DNA from 3 places in the Actinocorallia herbida genome. Region 1 is predicted to be linked to each of the others. Evidence: riboswitches for the same ligand, from Rfam matches in the RefSeq annotation. Region 1 holds a riboswitch; each other region holds the start of a gene.
What was found. Region 1 has a riboswitch for S-adenosylmethionine ahead of EDD29_RS11340 (helix-turn-helix domain-containing protein). Riboswitches for the same ligand answer to the same signal wherever they lie in the genome.
Positions count from the first base shown of each region.

Region 2: it holds a riboswitch for S-adenosylmethionine, as region 1 does, so the genes downstream of both, EDD29_RS42440 (aminotransferase class V-fold PLP-dependent enzyme) here and EDD29_RS11340 (helix-turn-helix domain-containing protein) in region 1, are expected to answer to the same signal.
Region 3: it holds a riboswitch for S-adenosylmethionine, as region 1 does, so the genes downstream of both, thrC (threonine synthase) here and EDD29_RS11340 (helix-turn-helix domain-containing protein) in region 1, are expected to answer to the same signal.

Region 1 is NZ_RJKE01000001.1:2,411,452-2,417,106, forward strand. Features, by position in the region: gene EDD29_RS11315 (NtaA/DmoA family FMN-dependent monooxygenase) at 1-82, shown strand, start outside; gene EDD29_RS11320 (LLM class flavin-dependent oxidoreductase) at 79-1,266, shown strand; gene EDD29_RS11325 (MsnO8 family LLM class oxidoreductase) at 1,316-2,446, shown strand; gene EDD29_RS11330 (glutathione S-transferase C-terminal domain-containing protein) at 2,443-3,303, shown strand; gene EDD29_RS11335 (hypothetical protein) at 3,393-3,740, shown strand; SAM riboswitch class IV at 4,052-4,157, shown strand; gene EDD29_RS11340 (helix-turn-helix domain-containing protein) at 4,168-5,412, shown strand; gene EDD29_RS11345 (type I polyketide synthase) at 5,517-5,655, shown strand, end outside.
Region 2 is NZ_RJKE01000001.1:9,296,680-9,302,334, forward strand. Features, by position in the region: gene EDD29_RS42415 (lipase family protein) at 1-595, opposite strand, end outside; gene EDD29_RS42420 (PucR family transcriptional regulator) at 832-2,067, shown strand; gene EDD29_RS42425 (hypothetical protein) at 2,077-2,802, shown strand; gene EDD29_RS42430 (hypothetical protein) at 2,828-3,211, opposite strand; gene EDD29_RS42435 (PIG-L family deacetylase) at 3,301-4,113, shown strand; SAM riboswitch class IV at 4,159-4,271, shown strand; gene EDD29_RS42440 (aminotransferase class V-fold PLP-dependent enzyme) at 4,318-5,511, shown strand.
Region 3 is NZ_RJKE01000001.1:8,619,513-8,625,167, forward strand. Features, by position in the region: gene EDD29_RS39050 (cold-shock protein) at 1-160, opposite strand, end outside; gene EDD29_RS39055 (MoaD/ThiS family protein) at 425-703, opposite strand; gene thrC (threonine synthase) at 712-1,941, opposite strand; SAM riboswitch class I at 1,958-2,096, opposite strand; gene EDD29_RS39065 (alpha,alpha-trehalose-phosphate synthase (UDP-forming)) at 2,281-3,705, shown strand; gene EDD29_RS39070 (RNA polymerase sigma factor) at 3,765-4,316, opposite strand; gene EDD29_RS39075 (serine/threonine-protein kinase) at 4,369-5,655, shown strand, end outside.

The DNA.
Region 1 (5,655 bases):
CGACTACACCGGCGCCACCCTGCGCGACCACCTCGGCCTGTCCGGCCCGCGAAGGCCGTCCGTGAGAGAGAAGGACGCATGACGCACCTGCACCTCGCGGTGGCGCTCGACGGGGCGGGCTGGCACCCGGGCGCCTGGCGGGACCCCCTCGCCCGGCCCGCCGAGCTGTTCGGCGCGCGGTACTGGGCGGACCTCGCGGCAGAGGCCGAACGCGGGTTCCTCGACTTCCTCACCTTCGAGGACGCCCTCGCCGTCCAGTCGTCCCGGTGGGAGGGCCCCGACGGGCGCACCGACCAGGTGCGGGGGCGGCTCGACGCGGTGCTCGTCGCGGCCAGGCTCGCCGCCGTGACGTCGGCGATCGGCCTGGTCCCGACCACGAGCACGACGCACACCGAGCCGTTCCACGTGGCGATCGGCATCGCCTCCCTCGACCACGCGACGTCCGGGAGGGCGGGCTGGCGGCCGCAGGTGTCCGGGAAGGCGGCGGACGCCTTGCACTTCGGGCGCCGGACACTGCCGGTGTTCGCACCCGAGGAGTACGGGACCGGGGCCGTCGCGGAGGTCGTCGCCGGACTGTTCGGGGAGGCGGCCGACGCGGTCGAGGCGGTCCGGCGGTTGTGGGACAGCTGGGAGGACGACGCGATCATCCGGGACACGGACACCGGAAGGTATGTGGACCGCGCCAAACTCCACTACATCGACTTCGAGGGGCGGCATTTCAGCGTCCGGGGGCCGTCGATCACGCCCCGCCCGCCGCAAGGGCAGCCGCTCATCACCGCGCTCGCCCACGACGTCGTCCCTTACGAGTTCGCCGCGCGCTCGGCGGACGTGGTCTACGTGACCCCGCACTCCGTGGCGGACGCGCACACGATCGTCGGCGCGGTCCGGGAGGCCGAGCGCACCGTCGGACGGACGGGCGCGCCCCTCAGGGTCTTCGCCGACCTCGTCGTCTTCCTCGGCCCGGCCGCCGCCGACCGCAAGGACGCGCTCGACGAACTGGACGGCGCTCCCTACACGTCCGACGCCCTGGTCTTCACGGGCACCGCGGACGACCTCGCCGACCTGCTGTCGTCCTGGCAGGAGACCGGGATCGAGGGCTTCCGCCTCCGCCCCGGCGCCCTTCCCCGCGACCTCCACCACATCACTCGCGACCTCGTCCCCGCCCTCCAGGCTCGCGGCGCCTTCCGCGGCGCGTACGCCGAGGACGTCCTCCGTACCCGCCTCGGCCTCGCCCGCCCCGCCAACCGCTACGCCCCGGCCCCGTGAGGGGCGCTGTGACCACTGTTCTTGTGAGACTTGCCTTCGGGAGGCGGCTTTGAGCGTTCCCCTGTCGATCCTGGACCTCGCGCCCGTCCTGGCCGGGGGGAGCGTGCGCGACGCACTGCGCGACACCCTCGACCTGGCGCGCCACGCGGAGGAGTTCGGGTACCACCGGTACTGGCTCGCCGAGCACCACCTCGCGCCGGGCGTCGCGTCGTCGGCGCCACAGGTGCTCATCGGAGCGGTCGCCGCGGCGACCAGCCGGATCCGGGTCGGGTCCGGCGCGGTGCAGGTCGGGCACTGGACGCCGCTGGCGGTCGCCGAGCAGTTCGGCACACTCGACGCGCTGTACCCGGGCCGGATCGACCTCGGGCTCGGCCGCTCCGGGCAGGCCCGCGCCGAACTCGCCGCCCGCCGCGCCGCGCCGCCGCCGCGCCCGGAGGCCAGGACCGTCGACGGGCTGCTGATCCCCCGTCCGTTCGACTTCGGCGTCCTCGGCACCTCCGCGGCGTTCAAGACGTTCTCCCAGCTCCAGCAGCCGGGCGCGCGGACCCCCGACTTCGCCGAGACGGTCGACGCGATCACCGCGCTCCTCGCCGGAACCCACCACATCGAGGACGGGATCCCGGTCCGCGCGTTCCCCGGCGAGGGCGCGGAGCTCGACCTGTGGATCCTCGGCAGCAGCGGCGGCGAGAGCGCGCGGGTCGCGGGAGAGCGGGGGCTGCCGTTCGCCGCGAACTACCATGTCGCGCCCTCCAACGTGCTGGAGGCGGTCGAGGCGTACCGGGCGGCGTTCAAACCGTCGGACGCGCTCGGCGAACCGTACGTGGTGGTCTCGGCCGACGTCGTGGTCGCCGAGGACGACGCGACCGCGCGCCGCCTCGCCGCGCCCTACGCGCTGTGGGTGCGGAGCATCCGCCGGACCGGCGCCGCGATCCCCTTCCCGACCGAGGCCGACGCCGCCGCGCACGAGTGGACCGACGCCGACCTCGACCTCGTCGCCGACCGGACCGCCACCCGGTTCACGGGCGCGCCGGAGACGGTCGTCGAACGGCTGCGGACGCTCCAGCGCGTCACCGGCGCCGATGAACTCCTCGTCACCACCATCGTTCACGACCACGCCGCCCGCGTCCGCTCCTTCGAGCTGCTCGCGCGCGCCTGGCACGGCACCGGAGGAACCCCATGACCTATGCCCCGCCCGTCGACGTCGCCGCGCACGGCCCCTACGGCCCCGAGAGGGTCGAGTACTCGGCGGCGGCCGGACGTCCCGTCTACCCCTTCCAGGGCCGCCTCGGCACGCCCGCCCACCCGGCGGCCGCCGGGCGCTACCACCTGTACGTCGCCTGGGTGTGCCCGTACGCGCAGCGCGTCGCGATCGTGCGTGAGCTGCTCGGTCTCCAGGACGTCGTCGGGCTGTCTTACGTGGACGACGAGAGGGACGCGCTGGGCTGGGCGTTCCGGGAACGGCGCGGGGACGACCCCGTCAACGGGTTCCGGTACCTGAGCGAAGCCTACGAGGCCACCGAACCGGGTTACCCCGGGCACCTCTCCGTGCCCGTCCTCTGGGACACCCGTTCGCGCCGCATCGTGAGCAACCACTACCCGGACATCACCTTGGACCTCGCCACGCAGTTCACCCCTTGGGCGGACCCTTCCGTGCAGCTGTACCCCGCGCACCTGCGCGCGCGCATCGACGTCCTCAACGACGAGATCTTCACCGACGTGAACGACGGGGTGCAGAAGGCCCGTGCGGCGGACCCCGAGACGGCCTCCGCCGCACGGGCTCGCTTGTCCGCGGCGTTCTCCCGCTACGACGAGGTCCTCGCACGCTCCCCGTACCTGCTCGGCGACTCCCTCACCGAAGCCGACGTGCGGCTCTGGGTGACGCTCGTCCGCTACGACTCCGTCTCCAACGCGCACGGTGAGATCTCGCCGGATTCCCTCGCGGCCTACCCCTCCCTGGCCTCCTACACGGCCCGTCTCCTAGCGCTCCCCGCCTTCGCGGCGACGACGGACCCGTCCCTCATGCCCCTCGCCGGCTGACCCCGTTCCCGCAGGTCACCCGCATTGACTCCACTCGGTGGCGGCACGTAGCGTCTTATGTGCTCTACGTAGCCACCGGAAGGGACTCGATGCGCATCCGACCCGTCCTGACCACGGCCGCCGCCCTCGCGGCCCTCACCACCGCCCCCGCCTCCGCCACCCCGCAGCCCCCCGCCCCGTCCGTGGTCGTCGCCATCACCTTCTGCCAGGAACCCGACTACAAGACCTGCGACCGCTACGGCGTCGACACCGGCACCGCCTACCAGGTCCCCGCCCCCTACACCAGCAAGCTCGCCTCCGCCCGCACCGAACCCGCCGGCACCACCTGCACCCTCTACAAGTACGAGAACGCCATGGGCCGCCTCGCCGAGATCACCCCCTCGGGCACCTCGACCCTGGAGGTCAAGCCCACCTCCTTCCGCTGCACCGCCCCCTGACCCCCGCCGCCGAGGGTTCTCACGAACCCTCGCGCGGCGAACAGGTTTCCGCGCACCGCTCTCTCCGGCAGCGCCTCGCCCACTCGGCCGCCCGCGCCCGGGCGGCCTCTCGGCGGACGGCGCCGGATCCGCTCGGGACCGGCCGGCACGCGGCACCGCCAACACCCGCTTGAGGAGCGCAGGGCCGCCTCGGGCGGGTGTTCGCGTACACCTCGAGACGCCGGAAGGGCGATCGGGGTCCGGCCTGGGTCGGTGGATCGTGACCAAATTCATGTATTTCCTACTTAATTAGTCTGTATTATGTGGGTGTCGGCAAGGAGTGCCAGCGTCAAGCCCCGGCTCGCTGGCCGGCAACCCTCACTGATGCGGGGTGCCCCGGGTGAAGGCCAGGTGGCGTTCGCGTCACAAGCAACGGTGAGGACGAATCGTGGGCGTGGTGAGTGCGGTCGTGGAGACGGCCGTGGACAAGGTCGGCGAAGAGACGGTGCGGGACCTCGTCTGGGCGGGGCGGCCGGACGAGGCGGAGAAGGCGCTGGCGCGCCTGGCGGACGGCGGCCGTGACCCGGACGGCAGAGTCAGGGACTGGGCGTCGGTATGGTACCCGGAGAGGATCGGGCCGCCGGTGGCACGGTCCGAACCGGGCCGGGCGACCGGATTCGATGTGCTGCGCGACCTGCTGGCGACCCGTGCGGCGGGCCCGGCGGTGCGCGAGGCCGAGGCGGTGCTCGGCAGCTGCCCGATGAGCACCGACGCGTTGACGTCCTTGGGCGGGGCGCTCGCCGCGCTGGTCTACGCCGACCGGGCGGACCTCGCGGCGCGCTGGTGCCGTCCGCTGCTGGAGCAGACCACCGCGCACTGCGACCCGGTGTGGCTCGGGCTGTTCGCGGCGATCCGCGGCGAGACCGCGCTCCGGCTGGGCGACGCCGCCGAGGCGGCGGCGTGCGTCCGGACCGCGCTGCTGCACATTCCGTGGGGCGACTGGGGCGTCGCGATCGGCATCCCGTTCGCCACGATGATCGCCGCCAAGACGACCCTGGGCATGACGGAGGACGTCATCAGATATCTCGCGGTGCCCGTTCCCGAGGCGATGTGGGAAACACCCGCGGGGCTGCATTATCTCGCGGCGCGCGGCCAATTCCACGCGGCGTCGGGAAATGCGGCGGACGCGCGCGCCGACCATCTGGAATGCGGCCGGAGAATGCGGCGGTGGGGCATCGACCTGCCGGGTCTCGCGGCCTGGCGGATCGGCGCGGGGCACGCCGCGCTCGCGCTCGGCGAGCGTGCCGAGGCGGCGTCCCTCGCCCGGGAGCAGCTCGCGCTCGTCGGCGCCGCGCCCACCCGGACGCGCGGCGCCGCACTGCGCCTGCTCGCCCTCGCGGGCGCCCCTGAGCAGCGGCAGATCCTGCTGGAGCAGGCGCACGACGTGCTCCACGAGGCGGGTGACCTACGGGAGGCGGAACGTGCCAAGGCCGATCTGCGACCCGCCGAGCCGGCCAGGACGGTGCTCAGCGAGGCCGAGGCCAAGGTCGCCGAACTCGCCGCCCGCGGGCTGTCGAACCGGCAGATCTCGACCCGGCTGTACATCACGGTGAGCACCGTGGAACAGCATCTGACCCGCATTTACCGCAAGCTCGGCGTGCGCCGCAGGAGCCAACTCGCCGCATTCCTGTGACCCCTTGGCGATAGGGGGCGCTAGGGGTTCGCGGATCTGGTGGCGGTATCCCCCGGTGGACAGAATCGATCAAGTAAGAGATCGGTCTTCCCCGGGGGGACAGCATGGCAGCAGCCTTTCCCATAGCCGTCGTCGGACTTTCGTGCCGACTGCCCGGGGCACCCGATCCGGCCGCCTTCTGGCGGCTGCTCGCGGCGGGCACCGACGCGGTGTCGGCGCGGTCGGGCGTCCCCGGCGGATACC
Region 2 (5,655 bases), 6.9 Mb from region 1:
CGCCCACCGGCCCGTCGGCCCGCAGCGAGCCGAACGGGATCCGGCGGGACGCCCGGACCAGGTCGAGCAGGGCATGCCCGGCGTTCTGGCCGATCATGTAGGTGTGCACGGCGCCGTCGATGTACCCGACGCCGTCGGTCGCGGCCACCGCGAACCCGGCCTTGAGGAACGACGCGACCTGCTCGCCCTCGTACATGTCCTGGTAGTCGCCCGCGAGCTGCTTGGAGAAGGCGCACTGAGGGCCGGAGCCGAGGGTGCCGGGGTTGAACGCGACGGTGGGCCGCGACCCGCCCTTCGTCCAGGACGCCGACGGGACCGCGACCGTCCCCGTCACCGGGACCTTCGCGCCGCGCAGGTCCGTGGACACGTAGCGGACCTGGTAGGCGGTCATGGAGATGTTGCCGGGCACCTCGGAGAGGGTGACGCGGCGGCAGGCGAGCAGCTCGCCGACGGGCGCGGTGATCGTTCCCGCGGCCGCGAAGATCTGCTTCTCCGAGGCCAGGCAGAGCAAAGGCGCGGCGGCCGCGGGGCCGGTCGCCGTCAGGGTCGAGGCCGCGGCCACGAGGGCCGCGGCGCACAGGGATCTGAGTCTCATGGAGTCTCCAGGGGTGGGGGAACCGCGTCTCGAATATCGGCCTGGACCCCGTGGCCTCCTACACGGCCGAATGATGAATGCGCGGGGCGCGATTGTGCGCCGTGGACGGACGGGACGGCGTCGGCGCAGCTCAACGCGCAGTTCTCCGGTGTCTTGTCCGATGGTGAGGAGTGCGCTTCGGAAGGCGTTGCGGCACTGAGTTAACCTCGCCCGGCCGACGAATTAGCGTCCTGAGGGTGGGCGGTGCTGACGAGTGCGAGGAACTGCTGGACGAGCCCTGGCGGGCCGTCCCGGCGAGCGAGGCGCGGTGGCTGCGCCCGCATGTCCCGCACCTGGTCCAGCGCATGTCCGCGGCGGTCCGGCGGCAGGTGCCGGAGTACGGACGGCGGGACGACGACGTCTATGGAAAGGTCGTCGAACAGGCGTCGACCCGGGCCGTCCACCATTTCCTCGATCTGATCGAAGATCCTTCCGCGTCCTGGCGCGAGGTGCACCAGACCTATTTCGACATCGGTTACGGCGAGGCGCTCGAAGACCGCGGTCTGGAACACCTCCAGAACGCGCTGCGGGTCTCCTCACGCGTCGCCTGGCGGCTCCTCGCGGAGGAGGCCGAGCGGCACGGGAAATCGCGGGCGCTCATCGCGCGGCTCGCCGAGGCGAATTTCGCCTATCTCGACGCGCTCGCCTCGGCCGCCGCGCACGGGTACGCCAAGGCCACCGAGAAGGCCGCGGGCGAGCGGGAACGGCGGCGGGCCCGGCTGATCGGGCTGCTGCTCGCCGACCCGCCCGCGCCCGCGGAGGCCGTCGAGGAGCAGGCGGTGCGGACCGGATGGCCGCTGCCGCAGCTGCTGTCGGTCGTGCTGCTCGTGCCGCGCAAACAGGTCGCCGAGGGCCCGTCCGGGCTCCCGCCGCAGCTGTTGAGCGGCCACGACGAGGGCAGGCCGCTGCTCGTCGTGCCCGACCCGGACGGCCCCGGCCGGGCCGCCGACCTCGCCGCGACCCTCGCGGGCTGGACCGGCGCGATGGGCCCGGCGGTCCCGGTCGCCGAGGCCGCGACCTCGCTCCTGTGGGCGCGCCGCACCCTCGACCTCGTGCTCGCCGGGACCGTTTCCGGACAGCCGACGCGCCGCGCCGGGTTCGTCGCGAAGGCCGAGGACCACCTGCCCCGGCTGCTGCTGCGCGAAGGCGGCGGCCTCGTCTCCCGCATCGCCGCACGCCGCCTCGCGCCGCTGAGCCGGGCCGGGTCGAGGCAGGCGCCGAGACTCGCGGAGACGCTGCTGGAGTGCATGAAGAACGGCTTCAACGCCACGGAGGCGGCGGCCGTGCTGAAAGTCCATCCGCAGACCGTCAGGTACCGGCTGGCGCGGCTCCAGGAGCTGTTCGGCGCCGACCTGGAGGACCCGCGGACCCGGCTGGAGATGATGCTGCTGTTGCATGTCTGGATTGATGAGTTCCAAGGGGATAAGTCCTAGACTCCGCGCATGCGCACCGTCGTCGCCCCCCTCGTCCTGACGGTCCTTCTCCCGGCCGTCGCCATCGTCACCCCCGCCCACGCCGCCGGACCCCTCAAGGTCCGCTCCGCGAAGGCCACCGGCAGTCCCGTCATCACCGCGGACGGCAAGGCGAAGGTGCCGATCCGGGTCCGCGTCACCGGGACGCGGATCACCGACGTCGACGCGACGCTCCGGCTCCCCAATGGCAAGGGCTTCGCTCTCGTCAGTGATCTGAAGCGTGCCTCGGGGACCGCCGGAGACGGCATCTACAAGGGCACCGCCGTCCTCGACAAGGCCGACTGGGGAGGCAAGTACACCCTTGAGGTCGGCGCCACCGACGGCACTTCGGGGAACGCGTACTACGACTTCGTCATCCACCGGAAGGCCGGCGCCATCACCGTCAGGCGTGCGGCGAAGCTGTCTTCGACGTCCCCCGCCCGGGCCGTCAAGGGGGCGAAGGCGAAGGCGAAGGGGACGGTCAAGGGACTCACCCTCAAGGGCGGCTTCTCCGGGTTGAAGGGAGCGACCGTCCAGATCTGGTTCCGGCCCAAGGGCGGAAAGGCCGTCCGGTTGGGGACGGCCAAGACCAACGCCAAGGGCGCCTACACGTTCACGTTCAAGGCCTCGGCCGACGGCTCGGTGTCCGCGCGGTTCCCCGGTGGAACCCAGTGGCAGAAGCGCTCGACGGCATGGAAGGCCCTCGACGTCACGTGAGGCCGAGCCTAGGGCGGCCGGCCGCCTAGTTCGCGGCCGTCATCCTGCGGGCGTTCCCGGCGAGCGCGACGACGAGCAGGGTCGCGAAGAACATGCCGAGCACCACCATGGACGCGCCGACGGCCCACAGGCCGCTGTCGTCGTCGGACCAGTCGTAGACGACGGCGGCGAACATGCCCAGGGTCGGGCCGAACGCGGCGAGCGCGCCGAAGCGCACGGCGCCGCCGATCAGGAGCGCGGCGAGGACCACGACGAGCCCGGCGACCTGCCAGGCCTGGTACGGGCCGGACACCGAGCCGTCAGGCGCGGTGTCGTACCGCTGGTCCCAGCCGAGCCAGGCCGCCCAGTTGGCGGCGGCGGCGAGGGCGAGCAGGAGAAAGGGGGCGGCATTACGGGAGATCTGCTGCATGTCACCCAGTCTTGCCACTCCCGTCCGGCCCGCCCAGGGTGCGGATACTCAACTGCGGATGAGTACCGGGGCGACATAGGCTGGAGCGCATGTTGACGCTGATGGCCGTGCACGCCCACCCCGACGACGAGGTGATCGGCACCGGGGGAGTCTTCGCCCGCGCCGCCGCCCTCGGTATCCGGACCGTCCTGGTCACCTGCACGAACGGGGAGCAAGGCGACGGACCGGGCGGGGTCAAGCCCGGCGAGGAAGGCCACGACCCGGCCGGGGTCCGCGAGACCCGGCTGAAGGAACTCGCCCGCTCCGCCGAGATCCTCGGCATCGAACACGTCGAACTCCTCGGCTACGCGGACTCCGGCATGGTGGGCTGGGCGGCCAACACCGCCCCCGGCTCGTTCGCCGCCGCCGACCTCGACGCCGCCACCGACAAGCTCGTCGCCCTCATGGAGCACTATCGCCCGCAGGTCGTCGTCACCTACGACGCGAACGGCAACTACGGCCACCCCGACCACATCCAGGCACACCGCGTCGCCGTCGCCGCCGCCGAGCGCAGCGGCATCCCCGAGCGGCTGTACGCCACCGCCATGCCCCGCTCGGCCATGGCCGAGATGGGCCGGATGGCCCGCGAGCAGGAGTGGGGCCTGGACTGGCCCGAGCTGGAAGAGGGCGCCGAGCCGGAGTTCGGCACCCCCGACGAGCTCGTCACCACTGTGGTGGACGTCACCGAGTACTTCGAGCGCAAGGCCGAGGCCCTCCAGGCGCACGCCAGCCAGAGCGACGGCTCCTTCCTGTTCACCCTGCCCAAGGAGGCCCAGCTGATGTTCCTCGGCCACGAGGCCTTCTCCCGCATCCGCGGCGAGACCACCGCCGACACCGAGGACCTCTTCGCCGGCCTCACCTGAGGGGGGTTGCGGGAGGTCGGGGACGTCCTGCTATATTTCGGGCCAGGTCATGAGTGCCAGCGTCAAGCCCCGGCTTGCTGGCCGCCAACCCTCCTCCGCGGCGGGGTGGTCCGGGTGACGACCAGGCCCGACGCAAAGGCGCCGGGCAAGCGCGGATTCCCCGGACGGCGTTCCCGGAATCCATGAGGAGCCCGGGAGGCCCCCATGACCGTTCTCACGTCACTTCCCGCCGTCGTCGGCCTTGACGCCCCCGTCCCCGTCCGCGACGGGTTCACCGGCTACGCCAACTTCGACTACGCCGCCTCCGCGCCCTGTCTCCAGGCGGTGGCCGACGCCGTGGCGCAGGCCCTGCCCTACTACAGCAGCGTCCACCGGGGCGCGGGCTACGCCTCCCAGGTGACGACCCGCGCCTACGAGGACGCCCGCGAGACCGTCCGGGAGTTCCTCGGTGGGCCGCAGTCGGTGATCTTCACCCGCAACACCACCGACGCGTTCAACCTCCTCGCCCGCGCCGTGCCGCAGGGCACGTCGGTCGTGGTGTTCACCTCCGAGCACCACGCCACCCAGCTGCCGTGGCGCCGCGCCGTCCGGCTGCCGATCCCCGCGAGCCCGGCCGAGGCGCTCACCGCCGCCGAGAACGCGCTGCGCGCCTGCCCGGAGGGGCCGCGCCTGCTCGTCGTCACCGCCGCGTCGAACGTCACCGGGGAGCTGTGGCCGATCCGCGAGCTCGCCGACGTCGCCCACCGCTGCGGCGCCCGCATCGCGATCGACGCCGCCCAGCTCGCCCCGCACCGTCCGTTCGACGCCGCCCCGTACGACTACGTGGCCCTGTCCGGCCACAAGCTGTACGCGCCGTTCGGCGCAGGCGTCCTCGCGGGCCGCGCCGACTGGCTGCGCGCCGCCGACCCGTACCTGCGCGGCGGCGGCGCCACCCGCAGTGTCACCGCCGAAGGCGCCGTCGCCTGGGCCGCCGACCCCGAGCAGCGGCACGAGGCGGGCACCCCCAACGTGCTCGGCGCGATCGCCATCGCCGCGGCCTGCCGCGCCCTCACCGACTGGCACGGCATCGTCGCCGAGGAGGAGCGCCTGCTCGCCCGGCTCCGCGACGGCCTCGCCGCTCTGCCCGGCGTCCGCGAACTCTCCCTCTGGGGCCCCGGCCACCCCCGCGTGGGCATCGTCTCCTTCACCGTCGACGGCCACAGCGCCCGCTCCGTCGCCGAATACCTCTCCGACGTCCACGGCATCGGCGTCCGCGACGGCAAGTTCTGCGCCCACCCCCTCGTCGCCACCCTCACCTCCTCCCCCGAGACCACCGCCCTCCGCGCCAGCCTCGGCCTGGGCACCACCGACGAGCACGTGGACCGCCTCCTCACCGCGCTCTCGACCCTCCCCGCCTGACCGCTTCCCGCCTGGCCCCCTCGCCGTCCGCCCCCACCCCTCTCGCCGTCCGACCTCACGCTCCTCGCCGTCCGACCCCGTGGCCCGTCCCGCGCCTGGTCGGCTCGGCGGGTCTCGGTTCGTTGGGGGAGCAGGTCGTGTCGG
Region 3 (5,655 bases), 6.2 Mb from region 1:
ATTGGGTGATCTCGAACTCGACCCGCTGTCCCTGCTCGAGGGTGCGGTAGCCGTCCATCTGGATGGAGCTGTGGTGGACGAACACGTCACGGCCGCCGTCGACGGCGATGAATCCGTATCCCTTGTCCGCGTTGAACCACTTCACGGTGCCCTGCGCCATGCTTGAACCCTGACTCGAGCCGCGGCCCCCCTGGACCGCGGAACGGCCGGGGAATCCACCTCGGACTCCCCGATCCCCATTCGAGACCCCCCGGATATCCGGGCGTGATGGAGATGGCAACGGAACATACCTGGCTGTATCAGACAGAGGGAATGTCCCGGCCGGGTGTGGCCACCATTATCGAACCGCCCCAGAACATGAAAGGGCTTTCCCATTCTGACGGGAAAGCCCTTTCTGTAAAGTCGCTGTGTCGGGCGCTCGCGGCTAGCAGCCTCCGGCGACGGCCGGGATGATCGACACCTGGACGCCCGCGGGGGTCGCGGTGTCCAGGCCCTGCTCGAACCTGACGTCCTCGTCGCCGACGTAGACGTTGACGAAACGGCGCAGTTTGCCGGTGTCGTCCAGCACACGCGCGGCGATGCCCGTGTAGTTCGCCTCGAGGTCGGCGATGACCTCGCGGAGGGTCTCCCCGGTCGCCTTGACCTCGGCCTCGCCGCCCGTGTAGGTGCGGAGGATCGTGGGAATGCGGACGGAAACACTCATATCTAGATTCAGACCAATCCGGTAGCGCGGAACGCCTCGATCGAGGGCGCGATGTTGGCGGACGGCTTGGCGACCGGGGCCACCGCGTCCAGGGTCTTCAGGCCTTCGCCCGAGTTGATGATGACCGTCTCCAGCGACGGGTCGAGCTGCCCGCTGTCGATGAGCTTCTTCAGCACGCCGACGGTCACGCCGCCCGCGGTCTCGGCGAAGATGCCCTCGGTCCTGGCCAGCAGCCGGATCGCGTCGACGACCTCGGTGTCGGTGACGTCCTCGATCGCGCCACCGGTGCGGCGGACCGCGTCGAGGACGTAGGGGCCGTCGGCCGGGTTGCCGATCGCCAGGGACTTGGCGATGGTGTTCGGCTTGACCGGGCGGATGACGTCCTGGCCCGCCTTGTACGCGGCGGACACCGGGCTGCACCCCTCGGCCTGGGCGCCGTAGACCTTGTAGGGCCGGTCCTCGACGAGGCCGAGCTTGATCAGCTCCTGGAAGGCCTTGTCGATCTTCGTCAGCTGGGAGCCGGACGCGATCGGGACGACGATCTGGTCGGGCAGCCGCCAGCCGAGCTGCTCGGCGATCTCGTAGCCGAGGGTCTTGGAGCCCTCGGCGTAGTACGGCCGGACGTTGACGTTGACGAACGCCCAGTCTTCCTGCTCGCCGGCCAGTTCCGAGGCCAGACGGTTGACGTCGTCGTAGTTGCCGTCCACGGTCACGAACGTGCCGTCGTACACGGCGGTGGTGATGATCTTCTGCTGCTCCAGGTCCGACGGCACGAAGACCGCGCTGCGGATGCCCGCGCGGGCCGCCGCGGCGGCGACGGCGTTGGCCAGGTTGCCGGTGGACGGGCAGGCCAGCACCTTGAAGCCGAGTTCGCGGGCGGCGGCCAGGGCCACGCCGACCACGCGGTCCTTGAAGGAGTGGGTGGGGTTGCCGCTGTCGTCCTTGACCCACAGCGCGCTCAGGCCGAGCGCGGAAGCGAGCTGGTCGGCCTTCACCAGACGGGTGAAGCCGGGCTCGAGGTTGGGGATCTCGGCGACGTTCGGGGGGACCGGCAGCAGGTCCTTGTAACGCCAGATGTTGTGGGGTCCCGCTTCGATGGACTCCCGCGTCACGCCCTTGACGTCGTAGGAGACCTCGAGCGGGCCGAAACACTCGGCACAGGCGTAGTACGGGCCGAGTTCGACGGAGTTGCCGCATTCGCGGCAGGTGAGCGCGGTGGCGTTACCCAGGTTGGGCATGATGTGCGAGGCCTCTCCCTCATCTTTACCTGCGCCGATCTGGTCGCAGGCCGGAGTTGGCACCTGTTCCGGGAGCGCGCGCAAGGTCAGCGCGGATCGCCGGAAGGGTTGCCGGGGCTTCGCAGGGCCGGTCCCTCCACCCCTCTGGATGAGCGCCCGTCAGAAAACGACGGGCGTGTATGAAGTTGTGTCCCGACTTTACCTCAGGTGTCCGATCGGCCGCACGGCCGGGGCGGCCACCTGGTTGGACCGTGCCCGAGTGTGAGTTGCGCCACTGCCGGGCAGGTCAGGGCCGACCTTGACCGGGGCCGCCCCGATGTGCCGTGCGACACTTCGTGCATGCAGGTACTCGTCGCCAGCAACCGCGGTCCCGTCTCCTTCGGCCGCGCCGAGGACGGCACCCTGACCATGCGCCGGGGAGGGGGCGGCCTCGTCTCCGGGCTCGCCTCGGTCGCCGCCGGAACCGATCTCCTCTGGGTGTGCGCGGCGCTCTCGGACGCCGACCGCACGGCGGCCCGGCAGGACCCCGAAGGACGCCTCGACAAGGCGGGCCACGACACGGGGGCGGTGAGGATGCTCGACATCCCCGAGCAGACCTTCCACCGGGCCTACAACTCCATCGCCAACTCCACCCTGTGGTTCGTCCACCACCTTCTCTACGCGACCCCGACCGCCCCGCACTTCGACGCCACCTTCCGGCGCGACTGGCAGGCCTACTCCGCCTACAACGCCGCCTTCGCCGGGGCGCTGGGGCAGGACGCGGAGCCGGGCGCGAAGGTCGTCGTGCAGGACTACCACCTGTCTCTGGTGCCGGGGATGCTCCGCGAGGCCCGGCCCGACCTTCGGATCGCGCACTTCTCGCACACCCCCTGGGCGCCGCCCGCCTACTTCCGGCTGCTGCCGGACGACATCGGCATCGCCATCCTGGAGGGCATGCTCGGCGCCGACCATCTCGGCTTCCTGTGCGAGCGCTGGGCCGAGGCGTTCCTCGCCTGCTGCGACGAGATCCTCGGCGCGCGGATCGACCCCGTCGCCGGCACCGTGACGTACCGGGGGCGGACGACCCGCGTCGGCGTCCACGCCCTGGGCGTGGACGGTCCCGAGCTGCGCGAGCGGGCCGGGCAGGCCGACGTGGCCGAGCGGATCGCGGGCCTGCGCGAACAGGTCGGCGACCGGCAGCTCATCCTGCGGATCGACCGCACCGAGCTGTCGAAGAACATCGTCAGGGGCCTCGCCGCCTACTGGGAGCTGCTCCTCAACCATCCCGAGTGGCGCGGCCGGGTCGTCCACCTGGCGTTCGCCTACCCGTCGCGGACGGATCTGCCGGAGTACCGCGCCTACACCGCGGCGGTCGAGCGGCTGGCCGCCGAGATCAACGACGAGTTCGGCACCGAAGACTGGACCCCGCTGATCCTCCAGGTGAAGGACGACTACGCAAGGTCGCTGGCGGCCTACCAGCTCGCCGACGTGCTCGTGGTGAACCCGATCCGCGACGGCATGAACCTCGTCGCCAAGGAGGGTCCCGTCCTATCGGAGAAGGGCTGCGCGCTGGTCCTGTCCCGCGAGGCCGGCGCCGCGGCGGAGCTCTCCGACGACGCGCTGGTGGTCAACCCGTTCGACGTCTCGCAGACCGCCGAGACCCTCAACCAGGCCCTCCTGCTGAGCGGCGACGACCGCCGCAACCGCACCAAGCGCCTCGCCGACGCCGCGACCGCCCTGCCTCCCGGCCGCTGGTTCGCGGAACAGCTCGCCGCCCTGGACTGAAGAAAGAACGCCTAGGGGCCGCCCGCGTACGGGCGGCCCCTAGGCGTCTGCCGGCCTTGTCAGGAGTAAGACTCGCCCAGGGTGGCGCGGACCTGCTTGCGGGCCTCGTGGATACGGGACTTCACGGTGCCGAGGGGCAGGTTGAGCTGCGCCGCGATCTCGCTGTACTCCAACTGGGAGACGTCCCGCAGCACCAGGGCCTGGATGAGGTCGGGCTTCTTGGCCTCCAGCTCCTCCATCGCCTCCAGGATGTCCACCCGGGATCCGGCGATGACGCTGGTGCGCCGCGGGTCCGGCCGCTGTGACGGAAGCTCGCCCGCCTGCTCGACCGAGCGGCGCTTGAGCGACCGGTAGGTCGACCTGGCGGAGTTGGCCACGACCACATGCAGCCAGGTGGAGAACCGCGAGCGGCCCTCGAACCTGTGGATGTTGCGCGCCACCTGGAGCAGCGCGTCCTGGCACGCCTCTTCCGCGTCCTGCCTGCACGGGAGGAATCTGCCCGTATGCCGCAGGACATCGCTTTGGATTAGACCGAGGAGATCGTTGAGCGCACCCTGGTCTCCCTGGGCGGCCTTCAAGGCCAGCTCTTCGGTTCGTTCGTTGAACGCCATCCGCTTCCGCTCCCCTTCATGACCGCTCAAAGGGCATGATATCGGGGTGTCCATGCCTTCAGCCGTCGGCCGTTACCGAATCGATCGAGTCCTCGGACAGGGGGCGTTCGCCTCCGTCTGGCTCGGCCTGGACGACGACCTGAACGACCAGGTCGCCATCAAGGTCCTGTCCGGGGCTCTCCTTGACGATCTGGACGTGCGCAACCGCTTCCTGGAAGAGGCCCGTATCCTGCGGCGGGCCGACTCCGAGCGGCTCGTCCGGGTGCACGAGTTCGGCGAGCTGCCTGACGGCCGCCCGTACTTCGTCATGTCCTTCGCCGACCGCGGATCGCTGTCGGACCGGATGAAGCAGGGCGGTCCACTTCCGGTCAGCACCGCCCTGGCCTACATCGAGGACATCTCCCACGGCGTCGAGGTGATCAACGAACTGGGCGTCATCCACCGCGACCTGAAGCCGTCGAACATCCTCTTCCAGACGACCAAGGACGGGCAGGGCGAGCGCCTGCTCATCGCCGACCTCGGTCTGGCGAAGGCGCTGGCGCACGCGTCGGGGGCGTTCACGCTCCCGGTCGGCACCCCCGGCTACATGTCGCCCGAGCAGGCCCGCTTCGGCGGCGGCCTCGACGTGCGGGCGGACGTCTACGGTGTGGGCGCTCTGAGCTACCACCTGCTGGCCGGAAGGGCGCCGGGCCCGGCGCCGGTCAAGGTGCCGCCGAGCGCGCACAACCCGGCGGTCACGCCCGAGATCGACGCCGTGGTGCTCAAGGCGCTGGAGGCCGACCGCGAGCTGCGCTGGCCGACCGCCGACGCGTACGCGAAGGCGATCGCGGCGCTGCGCCGCGGCGAGGCGCCCCTGTCGGCCGCGCCGCGCCCCGTGCCGCCCGCCGCGCGCACTTCCCCCGACCTGCCGAGTTTCGAGCCTTACGGCAGCCCTCAGCCCCCGCAGGAACCGTCCGGGCAGCCGCGGTACCGGCCCGAGGCCCCTTCCGACGCCGAGACCCAGGCCGTCCGGTACCCCGAGGGCGACGACGCGACGGTCCTCGACCACGATCCGATGCTCGACCGGCGGCCCCAGCCCCCGCGCGACACCCCTTTCGGCGACACCCCCTTCGGCAGGCAGCACCCGCAGGGCCCGCCGCCCCCTCCGCACGGCGGCTTCACCCCCGGGCGGCCCGCCGCGCCCGTCCCCCCGGCCGCGGCCTCCGCGCCCCGTCCGCCCCGGCAGCGGCTGCTGCTCCCCGCGGTGATCACCGCGGGCGTGCTGGTGCTCGGCGCGGTCGCCACCGTGCTGTTCCGGCTCGGCGGCGGCGAACCCGAGCCGAAGCCGACCCCGACGGTC